4 regions of the Couchioplanes caeruleus genome follow, and region 4 is predicted to be linked to each of the others. Evidence: predicted binding sites of a transcription regulator. Region 4 holds the regulator's gene; each other region holds the start of a gene.
The links. The regulator HrcA, encoded in region 4, represses chaperone genes, less so after heat shock. The targets are predictions, from matches to a motif close to GGTTNGCACNCTCNNNNNGAGNGTGCNAACC.
Positions count from the first base shown of each region.

Region 1: a site for HrcA is predicted at 2,285-2,315, ahead of groL (chaperonin GroEL). Genes of this name have one in related genera too.
Region 2: a site for HrcA is predicted at 2,151-2,181, ahead of groL (chaperonin GroEL). Genes of this name have one in related genera too.
Region 3: a site for HrcA is predicted at 2,270-2,300, ahead of groES (co-chaperone GroES). Genes of this name have one in related genera too.

Region 1 is NZ_RJKL01000001.1:5,044,383-5,048,558, forward strand. Features, by position in the region: gene thrC (threonine synthase) at 1-947, shown strand, start outside; gene EDD30_RS22410 (hypothetical protein) at 1,148-1,606, opposite strand; gene EDD30_RS22415 (GNAT family N-acetyltransferase) at 1,603-2,151, opposite strand; gene groL (chaperonin GroEL) at 2,507-4,129, shown strand.
Region 2 is NZ_RJKL01000001.1:1,288,548-1,292,723, reverse strand. Features, by position in the region: gene EDD30_RS05645 (hypothetical protein) at 106-315, opposite strand; gene groL (chaperonin GroEL) at 478-2,049, opposite strand; gene EDD30_RS05635 (SDR family NAD(P)-dependent oxidoreductase) at 2,800-3,513, opposite strand; gene EDD30_RS05630 (AraC family transcriptional regulator) at 3,629-4,176, shown strand, end outside.
Region 3 is NZ_RJKL01000001.1:3,343,418-3,347,593, forward strand. Features, by position in the region: gene EDD30_RS14760 (hypothetical protein) at 1-10, opposite strand, end outside; gene groL (chaperonin GroEL) at 111-1,760, opposite strand; gene groES (co-chaperone GroES) at 1,831-2,145, opposite strand; gene EDD30_RS14775 (class I SAM-dependent methyltransferase) at 2,363-3,529, shown strand; gene ybaK (Cys-tRNA(Pro) deacylase) at 3,541-4,023, shown strand.
Region 4 is NZ_RJKL01000001.1:2,670,182-2,674,357, forward strand. Features, by position in the region: gene EDD30_RS11720 (16S rRNA (uracil(1498)-N(3))-methyltransferase) at 1-683, opposite strand, end outside; gene dnaJ (molecular chaperone DnaJ) at 686-1,834, opposite strand; gene hrcA (heat-inducible transcriptional repressor HrcA) at 1,919-2,941, opposite strand; gene EDD30_RS11735 (DUF4870 domain-containing protein) at 3,118-3,759, shown strand; gene hemW (radical SAM family heme chaperone HemW) at 3,807-4,176, opposite strand, start outside.

The DNA.
Region 1 (4,176 bases), 2.4 Mb from region 4:
ACGACTCGGCCAATCCGACCCACTCGTTCAAGGACCGGGTCGTCTCCGTCGCCCTCACCGCCGCCCGGGAGCTCGGCTTCACCCGCTTCGCCTGCGCCTCCACGGGCAACCTGGCCAACTCCGTGGCCGCGCACGCCGCCCGCGCCGGAGTGCCGAGCATCGTCTTCATCCCGAGCGACCTCGAGCCCGGCAAGGTCATCACCTCGGCGGTGTACGGCGGCGACCTGGTGGCGATCGAGGGCTCGTACGACGACGTCAACCGGCTCTGCAGCGAGCTCGTGGACACCGACGAGTTCGAGGACACCGCGTTCGTCAACGTCAACGTGCGCCCGTTCTACGCCGAGGGCTCCAAGACCCTCGGCTACGAGGTGGCCGAGCAGCTCGGCTGGCGCATCCCCGCCCAGGTGGTCATCCCGATGGCGTCGGGGGAGCTGCTCACCAAGGTGGACAAGGCCTTCAGTGAGCTGGTCGAGATCGGCCTGGTCGAGGCGCCCGAGGGAGGCTGGACGGTCTTCGGCGCCCAGTCGGCCGGCTGCAACCCCATCGCCGTCGCCCTGCACGGCGGCACCGACCAGATCGTTCCGGTCAAGCCGACCGGCATCGCGAAGTCTCTGAACATCGGGGACCCGGCGGCGGGCGCGTACGCGATCGAGGCGGTCCGGCGGACCGGCGGCTGGATGGACTACGCCGACGACGACGAGATCCGCGAAGGCATCCGCCTGCTCGCCCGGACCACCGGCATCTTCGCGGAGACGGCCGGCGGCACGACCGTGGCGGTGCTGAAGAAGCTCGTGGAGAGCGGCAAGCTCGACCCCGAGAAGGAGACGGTCGTCTACAACACCGGCGAGGGCCTCAAGACCATCGACGCGGTCTCCGAGCTGGTCGGCCCGACCCACCGGATCAAGCCCTCGCTGCGCGGCGCGCGCGATGCCGGGCTGCTTGGATAACAGTGTGTAGCTAGCTATCTGCCGTACGTCAGGAATTCCTTCCCGCGAGGGCTTGCGCGAGGATCTCGAGGTCGGCAGGATGCTCTACGCGGGAGGACGCGACGCCGTACGTGGCCCCACCTTCGAGCTTGGCGACAATCTCTCGGGGCCCAACGACCCAGTGCCGGAGGCGCTGTGCGCGCGTCCTCCCGACCAAATTCTCAGCGTTTCCGCAGCAGTTTGCTGATCCAGGGACGCAGTGCCGCCTCCGCGTAACCGCCCTTGTCGAGGCCGGCGTGCCGCTCGAAGACGTTGCGGCTGCCGTAACTGCCCGTCGCCATCCACGAATAGCCGCACGCCGCCCAGTAGGCGGGCCAGAACAGCGGGCCGAGGACGGCGTACTGACCCGCATGCCGGCTCTCGTGGGCCAGCAGGTCGGCGCGGTCCTCGTGCAGCAGCCACTCCGCGGTCCTGCGGGTGATGATCACCGAACCGACGGTGAAGCAGGTCGCGGGCGGCAGCCTGCGCCGGTATCCCTCGGCGACCAGGATGCCGTCGCGCCCGCGGCGGATCCTCGCACCGGTGAGGACGGCGACGGCCAGGCCGGCCACTGTGGTGCCGTTGACCGCCGTGAGCAGGGACCGCGCCAGCGGCCACCGGCGGGACGGCCCGGTGGTCATGCCCGGCGGCGCATCTGGAGCTCCCGCAGCCCGGGGACGACCGGGTGCGGCACCCGCACCCCGGTGTCCTCGAAGCCCAGTCGCTCGTAGGCCCGGACCGCCCGGTCGTTGCCGATCACGACCTCCAGCATGAGCTCCCGCCGACCCGCCGAGAGTGACCACTCGGCCACCGCCTCCACGAGGGAGGCGAGCACTCCCCGGCCGCGGTGCGTCGGTGTGACGTAGACCGCGAAGACCACCGTCGCGGCCGGATCCTCGGGCAGCACCGTGCCGCCGGCGTGTCCGATCAGCCGGTCGCCCGGCCTCGTGCTCCCGCCGCGTCGAGGCGCCGGGTCGGCGACGAACTGGGCGAGCTGCACCCCCGACGACGCCTGCACGATCCGGCGTCGGTAGTCGGCGTGCGGCCGGGCCGCCGCCTGTGCCAGCGTCTCGAGGAATGCGAGCGGGCTGTCGGCAAGCATCTCCAGCCGCAGCGCGCGCATCCGGGCCGCGTCGCCGGGTGTCACCCGGTGCACGGTCAGTGCCGGCGCCAGCGTGCTGGTCATGCTGCCTGCCTACCCGGTGACGCCGGACCAGGCAAGCGGGACGCGGAATCCCGGCGGGTCCGCCCGACCCCTCCGGGGGCCCCCGCGGGTGGTCGTTGTCCTTGCACTCGACCCACGAGAGTGCTAAACAAGTCCTTGGCACTCGCGACATGTGAGTGCCAGCAGGTCGGGACGGTGGGGTCGCGGCCACGGCGCCGCCATCGGTGCCGGGGCACGGGACCGGTCGTCGCGGGCTATCCGGCTCGACCTGAGGACGTCGCATCGCCAGGTGGTGACGTCCGCAGCGTTTCCTCACCGTGCGGAGGGCGGGGCCGAGCAGGCCCGGCACCGCGAACGTCCAGGAGGACACAGCCGTATGGCCAAGATCATCGCATTCGACGAGGAAGCTCGTCGCGGCCTCGAGCGGGGCATGAACCAGCTCGCCGACGCCGTCAAGGTGACGCTCGGCCCCAAGGGCCGCAACGTCGTGCTCGAGAAGAAGTGGGGCGCGCCCACCATCACCAACGATGGTGTGTCGATCGCCAAGGAGATCGAGCTCGAGGACTCCTACGAGAAGATCGGCGCCGAGCTGGTCAAGGAGGTCGCGAAGAAGACCGACGACGTTGCCGGTGACGGCACGACGACGGCGACCGTCCTCGCCCAGGCGCTGGTCCGTGAGGGTCTGCGCAACGTCGCGGCCGGCGCGAACCCGATGGCCCTGAAGCGGGGCATCGAGGCCGCCGTGGCCAGCGTCTCCGAGGGTCTCTCGCAGCTCGCCAAGGACGTGGAGACCAAGGAGCAGATCGCCTCCACCGCCTCCATCTCCGCCGGTGACTCCACGGTCGGCGAGATCATCGCCGAGGCCATGGACAAGGTCGGCAAGGAAGGCGTCATCACCGTCGAGGAGAGCAACACCTTCGGGCTCGAGCTCGAGCTCACCGAGGGTATGCGCTTCGACAAGGGCTACATCTCGGCGTACTTCATGACCGACGCCGAGCGGATGGAGGCCGTCTTCGACGACCCGTACATCCTCATCGCGAACAGCAAGATCTCCGCGGTCAAGGACCTGCTGCCCGTCCTCGAGAAGGTCATGCAGGGCGGCAAGCCGCTGATCATCATCGCCGAGGACGTCGAGGGCGAGGCCCTGGCGACCCTGGTCGTCAACAAGGTCCGTGGCACCTTCAAGTCCGTCGCCGTCAAGGCCCCGGGCTTCGGTGACCGCCGCAAGGCCATGCTGGACGACATCGCCATCCTCACCGGCGGCACGGTCATCAGCGAGGAGGTCGGCCTCAAGCTCGACGCCGCCGACCTGAGCCTGCTGGGCCAGGCCCGCAAGGTCGTCATCACCAAGGACGAGACGACGATCGTCGACGGTGCCGGCAACGCCGAGCAGATCCAGGGCCGGGTCAACCAGATCCGCGCCGAGATCGAGAAGTCGGACTCCGACTACGACCGCGAGAAGCTGCAGGAGCGCCTGGCCAAGCTGGCCGGCGGCGTGGCGGTCATCAAGGTCGGCGCGGCCACCGAGGTCGAGCTCAAGGAGCGCAAGCACCGCATCGAGGACGCCGTGCGCAACGCGAAGGCGGCCGTCGAGGAGGGCATCGTGCCCGGCGGTGGCGTGGCGCTGGTGCAGGCCGGCAAGACCGCGTTCGACAAGCTGGACCTGTCCGGCGACGAGGCCACCGGTGCCAACATCGTCAAGGTCGCGCTCGACGCCCCGCTGCGTCAGATCGCCGTGAACGCCGGCCTCGAGGGCGGCGTCGTGGTGGAGAAGGTCCGCAACCTCGAGTCCGGTTGGGGCCTCAACGCCGCCAACGGCGAGTACGTGGACCTGCTGGCCGCGGGCATCATCGACCCGGCCAAGGTCACCCGCTCGGCGCTGCAGAACGCCGCGTCGATCGCCGCCCTGTTCCTCACGACCGAGGCGGTCGTGGCGGACAAGCCCGAGAAGGCGGCCGCCCCGGCCGGCGCTCCGGGCGGCGGAGACATGGACTTCTGAGTCCACCAGCTACACCTCAAACGGGCCGTCCCTTCGGGGGCGGCCCG
Region 2 (4,176 bases), 1.4 Mb from region 4:
TCACCTTGACCCGCCGGTCGGCCGCGCGCCATGCCGCGGGGCGCGCGGCCGACCGTCCGCTTGCGCCGGAGATCGATCGTCATGTCAGGTCCCGGGCCGGTTCGCTCACTCTGAATTGACCGCGTCGTATTCGGGCGAGGCATCAGATGTCAGGGCCTGGACGTCGATCCCGAGGGTTCGCAGCAGCGAAGCGTTCCGCGCCGTGTCGATGAGCGCGGGTAGCTCCTTCTCGACCCAGTCGGCCCTGCCGGCAAGGTCCCGCGATCGTAGTGTCGCCACCACGATGGTCTTCTTTACGCACGTTGCTGTAGCCATGGCGCCTCCGTTCGCCCTTGCGGGCTGGATTGTGGGTGAGGGAGAGTGCGCTGGCAAAGCACAGCGTTGAACCCAGCGCTGTGTTTCATCGCCGCCGCTCAGGCTCACAGATGGACCGCGATGCGGGCATGGTGTCGGCCGGCCGAGGCCGGACAGTGACGGTTAGAGCTTGTCGGCGACAAGGACTTCGGTGGTGAGGAACAGCGCGGCGATCGAGGCGGCGTTCTGCAGCGCGGAACGGGTTACCTTGGCCGGTTCCACGATGCCTGCCTTGATCATGTCGACGTACTCGCCGGTGATGGCGTTGAGGCCGTGGCCAGCCGGAAGTGCGTTGACCTTCTCGACGGCGACGCCGCCTTCGAGGCCTGCGTTGACGGCGATCTGTCTGAGCGGTGCGGTGAGCGCGACCCGAACGATGTTTGCCCCGGTGGCTTCGTCACCGGTCAGGTCGAGCTTGTCGAAGCCGGTGTGAGCGGCGTTGGCCAGAGCCACCCCGCCGCCCGCTAGTAGCCCTTCCTCGACGGCGGCCTTGGCGTTGCGGACGGCGTCCTCGATGCGGTGTTTGCGTTCCTTGAGCTCGACTTCCGTGGCCGCGCCGACTTTGATCACCGCGACGCCGCCGGCCAGTTTGGCCAGGCGCTCCTGCAGCTTCTCGCGGTCGTAGTCGGAGTCGCTGTTGTCGATCTCGGTGCGGAGTCGGCTGACCCGGCCGGCGATCTGTGCGGCGTCTCCGGCGCCGTCCACGATGGTGGTCTCGTCCCTGGTGACGACGACCCTGCGCGCCCGTCCGAGCATGTCCAGCGTCGCGTTGTCCAGAGTGAGGCCCACCGTGTGGCTGATGACCTGGGCGCCGGTGAGTATGGCGAGGTCGCCGAGCATGGCCGTGCGGCGCTCGCCGAAGCCGGGCGCCTTGACGGCGACCGATGTGAAGGTGCCACGGATGTTGTTGACGACCAGGGTGGCGAGGGCCTCGCCCTCGAGGTCCTCAGCGATGATCGCCAGCGGCTTTCCGGACTGCATGACCTTCTCCAGGATCGGGAGCAGGTCGTGGAGGTTCGAGATCTTGTGCTCGACGACGAGCAGGTACGGGTCGTCGAGGACGGTTTCCATTCGTCCGGTGTCGGTGGCGAAGTATGGCGAGATGTAGCCCTTGTCGAAGCGCATGCCCTCGGTGAGTTCAAGCTCCAGGCCGAAGGTGTTGCTTTCCTCGACGGTGATGACGCCTTCCTTACCGACCTTGTCCAACGCTTCGGCGATGATTTCGCCGACGGTGGTGTCACCCGCGGAGATCGACGCCGTAGCGGCGATCTGCTCTCTGGTCTGCACGTCCTGGGCCTGATTGGACAGCACCTCGGTCACCGCGGCGACGGCCTGCTCGATGCCGCGCTTGAGCGCGATCGGGTTCGCGCCGGCTGCGACGTTGCGCAGCCCTTCGCGAACCAGCGCCTGGGCCAGAACGGTCGCCGTCGTGGTGCCGTCCCCGGCCACGTCGTCGGTCTTCTTGGCGACCTCCTTGACCAGTTGCGCGCCGAGCTTCTCGTACGGGTCGTCGAGCTCGATCTCCTTGGCGATGCTCACCCCGTCGTTGGTGATCGTGGGCACGCCCCACTTCGCGTCCAGCACCACGTTGCGGCCCTTCGGACCCAATGTCACCTTCACCGTGTCGGCGAGGACGTTCATGCCCCGTTCCAGGCCGCGACGGGCCTCTTCACCGAAAAGGATCAACTTGGCCATGCGGATCATCCTCACCATTGTCGTGCCCACGTGCAGCACCTGCTCGGGCCGACCTGCGATGACCGCTGCTGCGGTCCCCCTGCCGGGGGTCCATCCCATTCGGTTGGCACTCACACAGCGCGAGTGCTAGTCCCAGTGCAACACCTGTTCCCGCGAAGCGCAAGACGAGGGCCGGTGCGCTCAGCCTCGGCGCCACCGTCAGCGCTACGCCTCCTCCCGCATCAGGAAGGTTCGTCGGCGTTGCGCCGGCGCAGATGGGCCTGCGTCGCTCGGGTCATGACGGATGATCGGCATGGTTCGACGCGACCACGAACGTCGGCAACGGCGCGACGTGTGCCTCGGTCGGGTTGCCCACAACGAGTAGGTCGGTAGGAGCCAACTCGGTCCGGATGTGTGTGATACCTGCATCAGGTGGGCGCATCGGCTACGCCGAACAGATGGCACGCGGGGCGCGCGGGCCCTTCGGGGAGCTGGGCTCGCCGGCTGGGTCGAGACTGTCAAGCGCGCCGAGCCGTGCAGATCGCCCGCAGAACCTTCGGTACCGCGCGTATCGCCCAACTGCGACGGCTTTCACGCCGCCACTGAGCTGCGACGTAGCCGAACCGCAAACCTCCTCACGCCCCGAGCCGTCGACCAGATTTCGTAGCTGATGATTGAGGGGCTGCGGCCCGGCTCAGCCGCGATACCGCTATGAACCCCCAACCGAAGCCATTCACGGAACGTGAGTGACTCGGTTGGGGGCCGATGTGGTCAGGAGCCCATTGCGGCGAATGCGGCGGTGAAGGCCCGGGGGTCGCGGTTCCACAGTTCAGCCATCTGGGCAGATCGAGGGTCGGGATAGATGTCTTGCTGACCGGCGACGAGTCCGTCGAGGATGGCGTCGGCAACGGCGCGCGGGTCGGCCTTGTCCTCGTCGAGGCCGGCGAGCATGTCGGTGTCGATGCCGGCGGGGTAGACGCCGTGCACGCGGACGCCGGCGCGGGTCAGGGCCGGGCGCAGCGCGAGGGTGAGGGAATGGGCCGCGGCCTTGGAGGCCGAGTAGCCCGCCATCGGCGGCGCGGGCGCGTAGGACAGCAGGCTCAGCACGTTCACCAGAGCGCCTCGGCGGGCGGTCAGAGTGGGACTGAACGCGCGGATCATCTGGTACAGGCCGGTGAAGTTCACCGCGAATTCTCGGGCGACCGCGTCGATGTCGGCGTCGAGGGCGGGTGCGAACGCGGCCGCACCAGCGTTGTTGATCAACAGGTCGACGTCGGTCGCGGCGGCGGCGAGCTTGTCGATGGATTCGGCGTCGGTCAGGTCGACAGCGACCGCGACGATCCGGTCGTCGACGCGGACGCTGCGAGGGTCGCGCGCGGCCGCGTACACGCGGGCGGCGCCGTGGTCGAGGAGGGCGTCCACGAGTGCGCGGCCCAGACCGCGGTTGGCGCCGGTGACGAGGGCAGTGGTGGAGGTGATTTCCATGACCACCACCCTGGGGCTCAACACCTGCAACGAACAATGCTCGATACACCCGCGTTCTTATCCCGCCGTCTCACCAAGCTCGCAGAGCGATCTGCGTGCCGCGTACTGTCGACGCATGGACGTGCTGGGTGACGTGCTTGCGGTGGCCCGTGTCGATGCCGCCCTGATGGCGACCTTTGATGCTGGTGCGCCGTGGGGCATCGAGCTGCCCGCGCGCCAGGGTGCCTCGTTCCACGCCGTCGTCGCCGGCACCTGCTGGTTCACCACCGACGGTGCGGCACCCCGCCAGCTCACCCCCGGCGACCTCGTCCTGCTGCCCGCCGGAGTACGTCACGAGCTCGCCACCGAACCGGGCATACCGTTGCGCTTGTTCGACGAGGACCTCAAGCGCAGCCTCATCCAGCCGGACGGGACACTGGGCCTCGACGGGCCAGGCGCCCGTACCCGCATCCTCTGCGCCGGCTACAGCCACGACGCCGACGTCGCCCACCCCGTCCTGAGCCTGCTCCCGCCCGTGCTCCACGTGGCGACCGCACAGCCGGACACCGGTCCATGGCTGCGCGCCCTGCTCGACCTGCTCGCCCACGAAACCCGCGCAAACACCGCGACCGGTTCCAGCACCGCTGCGATCCGCCTGCTCGACGTCCTGCTCATCCACGTCGT
Region 3 (4,176 bases), 670 kb from region 4:
CGACGATCATCTACGCACCCTTCCCCCGGTGAAGCTTGCATCACACACGAGAAAGGGCGCGCCGCGGAAGCGACGCGCCCTTCACCCGTTGTCGGGCAAAGCCCGTCCGGTCAGAAGCCCGGGCCGTGCTGGTGGCCGTGGCCACCGTGGCTGTGCCCGTGGCCGCCGCCGGCGGCGGCCTCCGGCGCGGCCGGCTTCTCCACCACGAGGCTCTCCGTGGTGAGCAGCAGGCCGGCGATCGACACGGCGTTGGAGACCGCGTTGCGGGTCACCTTGACCGGGTCGATGATGCCGGAGGCGGCCAGGTCGACGTACTCGTCGGTGGCCGCGTTGAGGCCGTGACCCCACTTCAGGTCGGCGACCTTGCCCACCACGACGTAGCCGTCGTGGCCGGCGTTCTGCGCGATCCAGCGCAGCGGCTCGACCAGCGCCTTGCGGACGATCGACACGCCGATCGCCTCCTCGCCGGTGAGGCCGAGGTCGCCGTCGAGCGCGGAGACGACGTGCGCCAGGGCGGCGCCGCCGCCGGGCACGGTGCCCTCCTCGACCGCGGCCTTGGTCGCCGCGATGGCGTCCTCGATGCGGTGCTTGCGCTCCTTCATCTCGACCTCGGTCGCCGCGCCGGCCTGGATCACGGCGATGCCGCCGGAGAGCTTGGCCAGCCGCTCGGAGAGCTTCTCGCGGTCCCAGTCCGAGTCCGACGCCTCGATCTCCTTGCGGATCTGCGCGACGCGGTCCTCGATCTCGGACTTCTTGCCACCGCCGTCGACGATGGTGGTGTTCTCCTTGTCGACCACGACGCGCCGGGCGGTGCCCAGCATGTCGATGGTGACCTGGTCGAGCTTGTAGCCGAGCTCGGGGGCGATGAGCTCGCCGCCGGTCGCGATCGCCATGTCCTGCAGCATCGCCTTGCGGCGGTCCCCGAAGCCGGGCGCCTTCACGGCGGCGACCTTGAAGGTCTTGCGCAGCGCGTTGACCACGAGGGTGGACAGCGCCTGGCCGTCGACGTCCTCGGCGATGATGAGCAGCGGCTTGCCGGCCTGGAGGACCTTCTCCAGCAGCGGCAGCAGCTCCTCGACGCTGGAGATCTTCTGGGTCGTGATGAGGATGTACGCGTCCTCGAGCACGGCCTCCTGCGCCTCGGCGTCGGTCACGAAGTTCGGCGAGATGAAGCCCTTGTCGAACTGCAGGCCCTCGGTGACGACGAGCTCGGTGCTGAGCGCGGAGCCCTCCTCGACGGTGATGACACCGTCGCGGCCGACCCGGTCCATGGCCTCGGCGATCAGCTCGCCGATGGTGGCGTCCTGGGCCGAGATGGTGGCGACGTTGGCGACCGACTTGTGGTCGGCGACCTCGACAGCCTTGGCCAGCAGCGCCTTGGAGACGGCCTCGGCCGCCTGGTCCATGCCGCGCTTGAGGGCGATGGGGTTGGCACCGGCCGTCACGTTGCGCAGGCCCTCGCGGACCAGCGCCTGGGCGAGCACGGTGGCCGTGGTGGTGCCGTCGCCGGCGACGTCGTTGGTCTTGGTCGCCACCTCCTTGACGAGCTGGGCACCGAGGTTCTCGTACGGGTCGGTGAGCTCGATCTCCTTGGCGATGGTGACGCCGTCGTTGGTGATCGTCGGCGCGCCGAACTTCTTGTCGAGGACGACGTTGCGGCCGCGCGGGCCGAGGGTGACCTTGACCGTGTCGGCGAGCGTGTTGACGCCGTGCTCCAGCAGGTGCCGGGCGTCGTCAGAGAAGCTGAGGATCTTCGCCATGTAATGGTCCCTTCACGCACCACCGCCCTGACCCGAGACGCGGGCCAGGGCGGGAAGCACTGTCAGTAGGTCACTTCTCGATGACCGCGAGGACGTCACGGGCGGAGAGCACCAGGTACTCCTCGCCGGCGTACTTGACCTCGGTGCCGCCGTACTTCGAGTAGAGGACGGTCTCGCCGACCTTCACGTCGATCGGGACGCGGTTACCCTTGTCGTCGATCCGGCCGGGGCCGACGGCGAGGACGGTGCCCTCCTGCGGCTTCTCCTTGGCGGTGTCGGGGATCACGAGGCCGGAAGCCGTCGTGGTCTCGGCCTCGTTCGCCTGGACCACGATGCGGTCCTCGAGCGGCTTGATCGCAACCTTGGTCGCGGTAGTCACGGGCATACCCTCCTGGGTACAGGTTTCGCCGGCCAGCGTCGGCCGATCTCATGCCTCATGCCACCGGGCGGGGCCGTCGTCGCGGGTGCCGGTCCGCCTGGCGCAAGCGCACTCCCCCGGTCGGGGCGCGCGCTGGCACCCTCAGGTTGAGAGTGCTAATCGGAGATTATGCCGGAACTAGCACTCCGTCAAGGAGAGTGCCAACACGGCAGAATGACTCCGCGTGGACTTGGAACTGCTCGCCTCCCTGCGTACCCCGGAAGGGTCCGCGGCGCTCGCGGCCGCGGCCGGGGTGACCGGCACCGACCCGCTCGCCGCGGCCTCGGCCCTGCGCGCCCGTGGCATCGCGGCGCCGCTCGCCGCCGCCGCGCTCACCCAGGCCGACCTGCGACGACGCGCCGAGGGCAAGTTCGGCGCGGACGCGGCCGCGATGTTCTTCACCCGGGCCGGCTTCGAGCAGGCGACCCGGGCCGTGGTGGCGGAGCGCCGCGCCGCGCGGCTGCGCGCGGCGGGCGTCGCCACCCTCGCCGACCTGGGCTGCGGGCTGGGCTCCGACGCGCTGGCGGCGGCCCGCCAGGGCATCCGGGTGTACGCGGTCGACGCCGACCCGCTGACCGCCGCCCTCGCCGAGGCGAACGCGGCCGCCGCCGGCCTCGCCGAAATGGTGACCGTGGAGTGCGCCGATGCGACCTCCGTCGAGGTGGAGAGGTTCGACGCGGTCTTCGCCGACCCGGCCCGCCGGCGGGCCGGACGCGGCCGGGTCATGGATCCCCGGGCGTGGTCGCCCCCGTGGGACTTCGTCGCCGCGCTGCCCGGCCGCGTGCCGCGGACGGTGCTGAAGCTGGCGCCCGGCATCGACCACGCCCTGCTGCCCGCGGGGGCCGAGGGCGAGTGGGTCAGCGTCGACGGCGATCTGGTGGAGGCGGCGTTCTGGTGCGGGCCGCTCGCGGAGTTCCCGCGGCGGGCGGTGCTCCTGCCAGGGGGAGGCACGCTGCACGGCTCCGGCGAGCAGGCCGCGCCGGTCGGCACGGTCGGGCGATTCCTGTACGACCCGGACCCGGCCGTGGTCCGCTCGCATCTGGTCGCCGAGTTCGCGGCCGGGATCGGGGGGCGGCTGGCCGACCCGCAGATCGCGTACGTCTACACCGACGAAAGCGTCGACACCGCGTTCGCCCGCCGGCTGGAGGTCACCGACGTGCTGCCGTTCTCGCTCAAGCGGCTGCGCGCGCTGCTGCGGGAGCGCGGCGTGGGCCGGGTCGAGATCCGCAAGCGGGGTTCCGCGCTGGAGCCCGAGCAGTTGCGCCGCGACCTGCGGCTGCGCGGCGACGCATCGGCGTCGGTGGTGCTGACCCGGGTGGCGGGTGCACCGACCGTGGTGCTCTGCCGATAGCCTCGCTGGTCATGGCCAAGAAGGCGGCCGGGACGCCGGCGACCGTACTGCTGTCCGCGGAGAAGGTGCCGCACGAGCTGCACCCGTACGACGTCTCGCCGGAGGCGCCGAACTACGGCGCGCTGGTCGCCGAGGCGCTGGGGGTGCCGCCGGAGTCGCTGTTCAAGACGCTGATCGCCGAGGTCGACGGCGCGCTGACGGTGGCCGTCGTGCCGGTGGCCGGCGAGGTGGATCTCAAGGCCCTGGCCGGTGCGGCCGGCGGGAAGCGGGCGACGCTCGCCGACCGGGCGGCCGCGGAGCGCAGCAGCGGCTATGTGCGCGGCGGCATCAGCCCGCTGGGACAGCGCAGACGTCTACCCACGGTGATCGACGACTCGGCGCTGGAGTTGCCGCGGATGTACGTCTCGGCCGGCCGCCGCGGTCTGCAGGTGTCGCTGGCGCCGGAAGACCTGGTCCGGCTGACCGGCGCCCACACCGCCCGCATCCGGGGCTGAGGGCGGGCGAAACCGGAAAAGTACCAGATTCGGAGCGCAACGTGACCTAGCGTCACTTTGCGGAGTACCGGAGGCTGACCGGTTGTGCCGCACCGAGTCACGGGAATACGTTGCCCGACACAACAAACATTTTTCTTGGAGCGGCGATCCCGA
Region 4 (4,176 bases):
GTGGAGGTCCGCAGCACCGCGTCGCCGAGCCGCACCGGCTGCGCGCCGGCGGCGACGAACGCGCCCACCTCCTGGTCGCTGATCCCGCCCTCCGGGCCGACGACCAGCACGATCTCCCCCGCGGCCGGCAGCTTCGCCGCGGTCAGCCGGTCGGTCGCCTCCTCGTGCAGCACGAAGGCGGCAGTGGCGGCCGACAGCCGCGCGGCGGCCTGCTTGGTCGGCACGTCGGGGTCGCCGGAGACCACCGGCAGCCAGGGCCGGCGCGCCTGCTTGGCCGCCTCGCGCGCGGTGGAGACCCACTTCTCCCGGGCGCGTACGCCCCGGTCGCCGCGCCACTGCGCCACCGACCGCGACGCGGCCCAGGGCACGATCTCGTCGACCCCGATCTCCGTCATCGCCTGCACGGCGAGCTCGCCACGGTCTCCCTTCGCGATCCCCTGCACGACGACCAGCCGAGGATCCGGCGCCGGGGCGAAGGTCCGCTCCCCGACCTCGACGTCGACGCTGCCCCGGCCGACCCCGGTGACCTCGGCGCGCACCGAGCCACCCCGCCCGTCGGCGAGGATGAGCGCCTCACCGGTCCGGAGTCGCTGCACGTCGGCAGCGTGATGACCTTCCCGGCCCGACAGCGTGAAGCGCCGGGAGGTAGGCAGGTCCTCGACGAGGAACAGGGGTGCGGACACGGTCAGTGGCCGTTGAAGGCGTCCCGCATGCGCGAGAAGAACCCGCCCTGCTTGCTCAGCTCGGCCACGTCCTCGCCGCGCGTCTTGGCGAAGTCGCGCAGCATCCGCTCCTGGTCGGCGGTGAGCTTGGTCGGGGTCTTCACGTCCAGGTGCACGAAGAGGTCGCCGCGGCCCTGCCCGCGCAGATGCGGCACGCCCTTGCCGCGTACCCGCAGGGTCGATGCCGGCTGGGTGCCGGGCTTGACCTCGATGTTCTCCTCCGAGTCGAGGGTCTTGATGGTCAGTCGGGTGCCCAGGGCCGCGGCCGTCATCGGCAGCGTGACCCGGCAGTGCAGGTCGTCGCCCTTGCGGGAGTAGACGTCGTGCGGACGCTCGTGGATCTCCACGTAGAGGTCGCCGGCCGTGCCGCCGCCGGGGCCCACCTCGCCCTGCTGGGCCAGGCGGATCCGCATGCCGTCCTCGACGCCGGCCGGGATCTTGACGGTCAGCGAGCGCCGGGTCCGGATCCGGCCGTCGCCGGCGCAGGTCGGGCAGGGCTGCGGGATGACCGTGCCGTGGCCCTGGCAGTTCTGACAGGGGCGCGACGAGACGACCTGGCCCAGGAAGGTGCGCTGCACCGACTGGACCTCGCCCCGGCCGCCACAGGTCTCGCAGGTGGCCAGGTGGGTGCCGGGCGCGGTGCCGGCGCCGGAGCACTGGGTGCAGAGCACCGCGGTGTCGACCGTGATCGGCGCCTCGACCCCGAACGCGGTCTCGACCAGGTCGAGTTCCAGGCGCAGGATGGCGTCGGCACCGGGCCGCGTGCGCGGCCGCGGACCCCGGGCACCGCCGCCTCCCGCGGCCGTGCCGAAGAACGCGTCCATGATGTCCTGGAAGCCGACGAACGGGCCGGCGCCGCCGGGACCGCCCGGGCCCGCGCCCGCGCCGCCGCCGGGGGCGAGGGGGTCGCCGCCCAGGTCGACGATCTGCCGCTTCTGGTCGTCGGAGAGGACCTCGTAGGCGGCGTTGATGTCCTTGAACTTCTCGTGCGCCTCAGGGTCCGGATTGACGTCCGGGTGGTACTGACGGGCCAGCTTGCGGTAGGCACGCTTGATCTCGTCGTCGGTGGCTTCGCGGCTGATGCCGAGAATTCCGTAGTAGTCCTTGGCCACAGGGTTTCGAGTCCTCATGTCTGCCCCGCGCGGTAAAGCGCCGGAGACCGTCGTCGCTTGTGCGTCAGTGCCGTGCTGCCTGTTTCAGTTCTGGGCCAGCAGATCGCCAACGTAGCGTGCCACGGCGCGCACGGTGGCGATGGTGCCGGGGTAGTCCATCCGGGTCGGCCCCAGCACGCCGAGGCCACCAACGATTGTCGTACCCGGTCCGTAACCGGTGCTCACCACCGACGCCGCCCGCAGATTGTCGATCTCGTTCTCGTCGCCGATGCGGACCCGAGTCGTGCTCGGCTCCACCTCGCCGATGAGCTTGAGCAGGATGACCTCCTCCTCCAGGGCTTCCAGCACCGGGCGCAGCGAGCCCTGGAAGTCCAGGACGCCGCCGCGGGTCAGGTTGGCCGTGCCGGCCAGGGCGAGACGTTCGTCACTGCGCTCGACCAGGGTCTCCATGAGCACGGAGGCCACGCACGCCATCGTGCTGCGCTTCTCCGGGGCGGACTCGTCGACCAGGGCCTGCACCAGCGGCGGCGTGTCGGCGAGCTTCACCCCGGTCAGCTTGGCGTTGACCTTGCGCCGCATGTCCAGCACGTCGTCGGGGTGGGTCGGCTGGGGCAGCTCGAGGAGCCGCTGCTCGACCCGGCCGGTGTCGGCGATCATCACGAGCATGAGCCGGGTGCTGGAGATCGGCACCAGCTCGAGGTGGCGCACGGCGGAGCGCGAGAGGCTCGGATACTGCACGACGGCGACCTGGCGGGTGAGCTGGGCGAGCAGGCGCACCGTGCGGTGCACCACGTCGTCCAGGTCGACCGCGCCGGCGAGGAACCGCTCGATGGCCCTGCGCTCGGCCGGACTCAGCGCCTTGACCCGCGACAACCGGTCCACGAAGAGTCGGTAGCCGGCGTCGGTGGGCACCCGGCCCGCGCTGGTGTGCGGCTGGCGGATGTAGCCCTCCTCCTCCAGCACGGCCATGTCGTTGCGGACGGTGGCCGGGGAGACGCCGAGCTGGCGGCGCTCGACCAGGGCCTTGCTGCCGACCGGCTCCTGGGTGGCAACGTAGTCCTCGACGATGGCACGGAGCACCTCGAGCTTGCGGTCATCGAGACTCATGACCCCTCCCTCTTGTCCCTGGCACTCCGTCGAGTCGAGTGCCAGTCTACGACGCACCTGGCCCGCGCGCGATGATCGACCGATGATGTGGGAGCTACTTAGCCGAGTGTCTATTCTTCGGGCTACCTCGGGTGTTGCCCTCGCCACGACCGACCTGCGGTCATACCGTGTTCGCCATGACTGAACCGCCGCGCCCGCCCGGTGAGGGAAATCCCTCGGACCCCACCGCGCCGCTCAACCCATATCCGGGCAGCGACCCCACCGGGGCCGCCCCGCCGCCGCCCCCCACCTACGGAGCCCCTCAGCCCCCGCCCTACGGCACGACTCCCCCGCCGCCCACCTCCGGCGCGGGCGGATACGGTCCCCCGCCCGGTTCCGGCGCCCCGTACGGCGGCCCGCCGCCCGGACAGCCCTACGGCGCTCCCGGCGCCTACGGCCAGCAGCCCGGCTACCCGCCGCACGGCTACGGCCCGGGCGGCGGCGACGAGAAGACCTGGATCCTGGTCGCGCACTTCGGTGGTGCGGCGGGTGCCTTCCTCGGCGGCGGCTGCTCCGGCTGGATCGCCCCACTGGTCGCCATGCTCGCCAAGGGCAATCAGTCGCCGTACGTACGGGCCGAGGCGGTCAAGGCGCTGAACTTCCAGCTCCTCTGGACGATCATCGCGGTCATCGGCTACGCCACGATCTGCATCGGCATCGGCATCTTCGTCGCCATCGGGGCCTGGCTGGTCGCCACGATCCTGGGCGTCATCGCCGGCGTGAAGGCGAGCAACAACGAGCCGTACAACTATCCGATGTCGGTCTCGATGATCAAGTAGTGCGATGGGCGGCGCCGGCTCTCGGCGGTGCCGCCCCGCCAGACGAGTCAGACGAGGTCGCGGATCACGGCATCCGCCAGGAGGCGGCCCCGCAGGGTGAGAACGGCCCGGCCCCGCCCGTACGGGATCGGCTCCAGAAGCCCGTCCGCCAAGGCCCGCCGCGCCCCGTCCTCCCGGGCCAGGCCGAGCGGCAGCCCCTCGGCGAGCCGCAGCCGCAGCATGACCTCCTCGATCCTGCGGTCCTCGCCGGTCAGCACCTCCCGGCCGAGCCCGGGCGAGACCCCGTCGGCCAGCCTCTTCGCGTACGCGGAAGGGTGCTTGACGTTCCACCACCGCACCCCGCCGACGTGGCTGTGCGCGCCCGGACCGAGGCCCCACCAGTCGCCACCGGTCCAGTACAGGCGGTTGTGCCGGCAG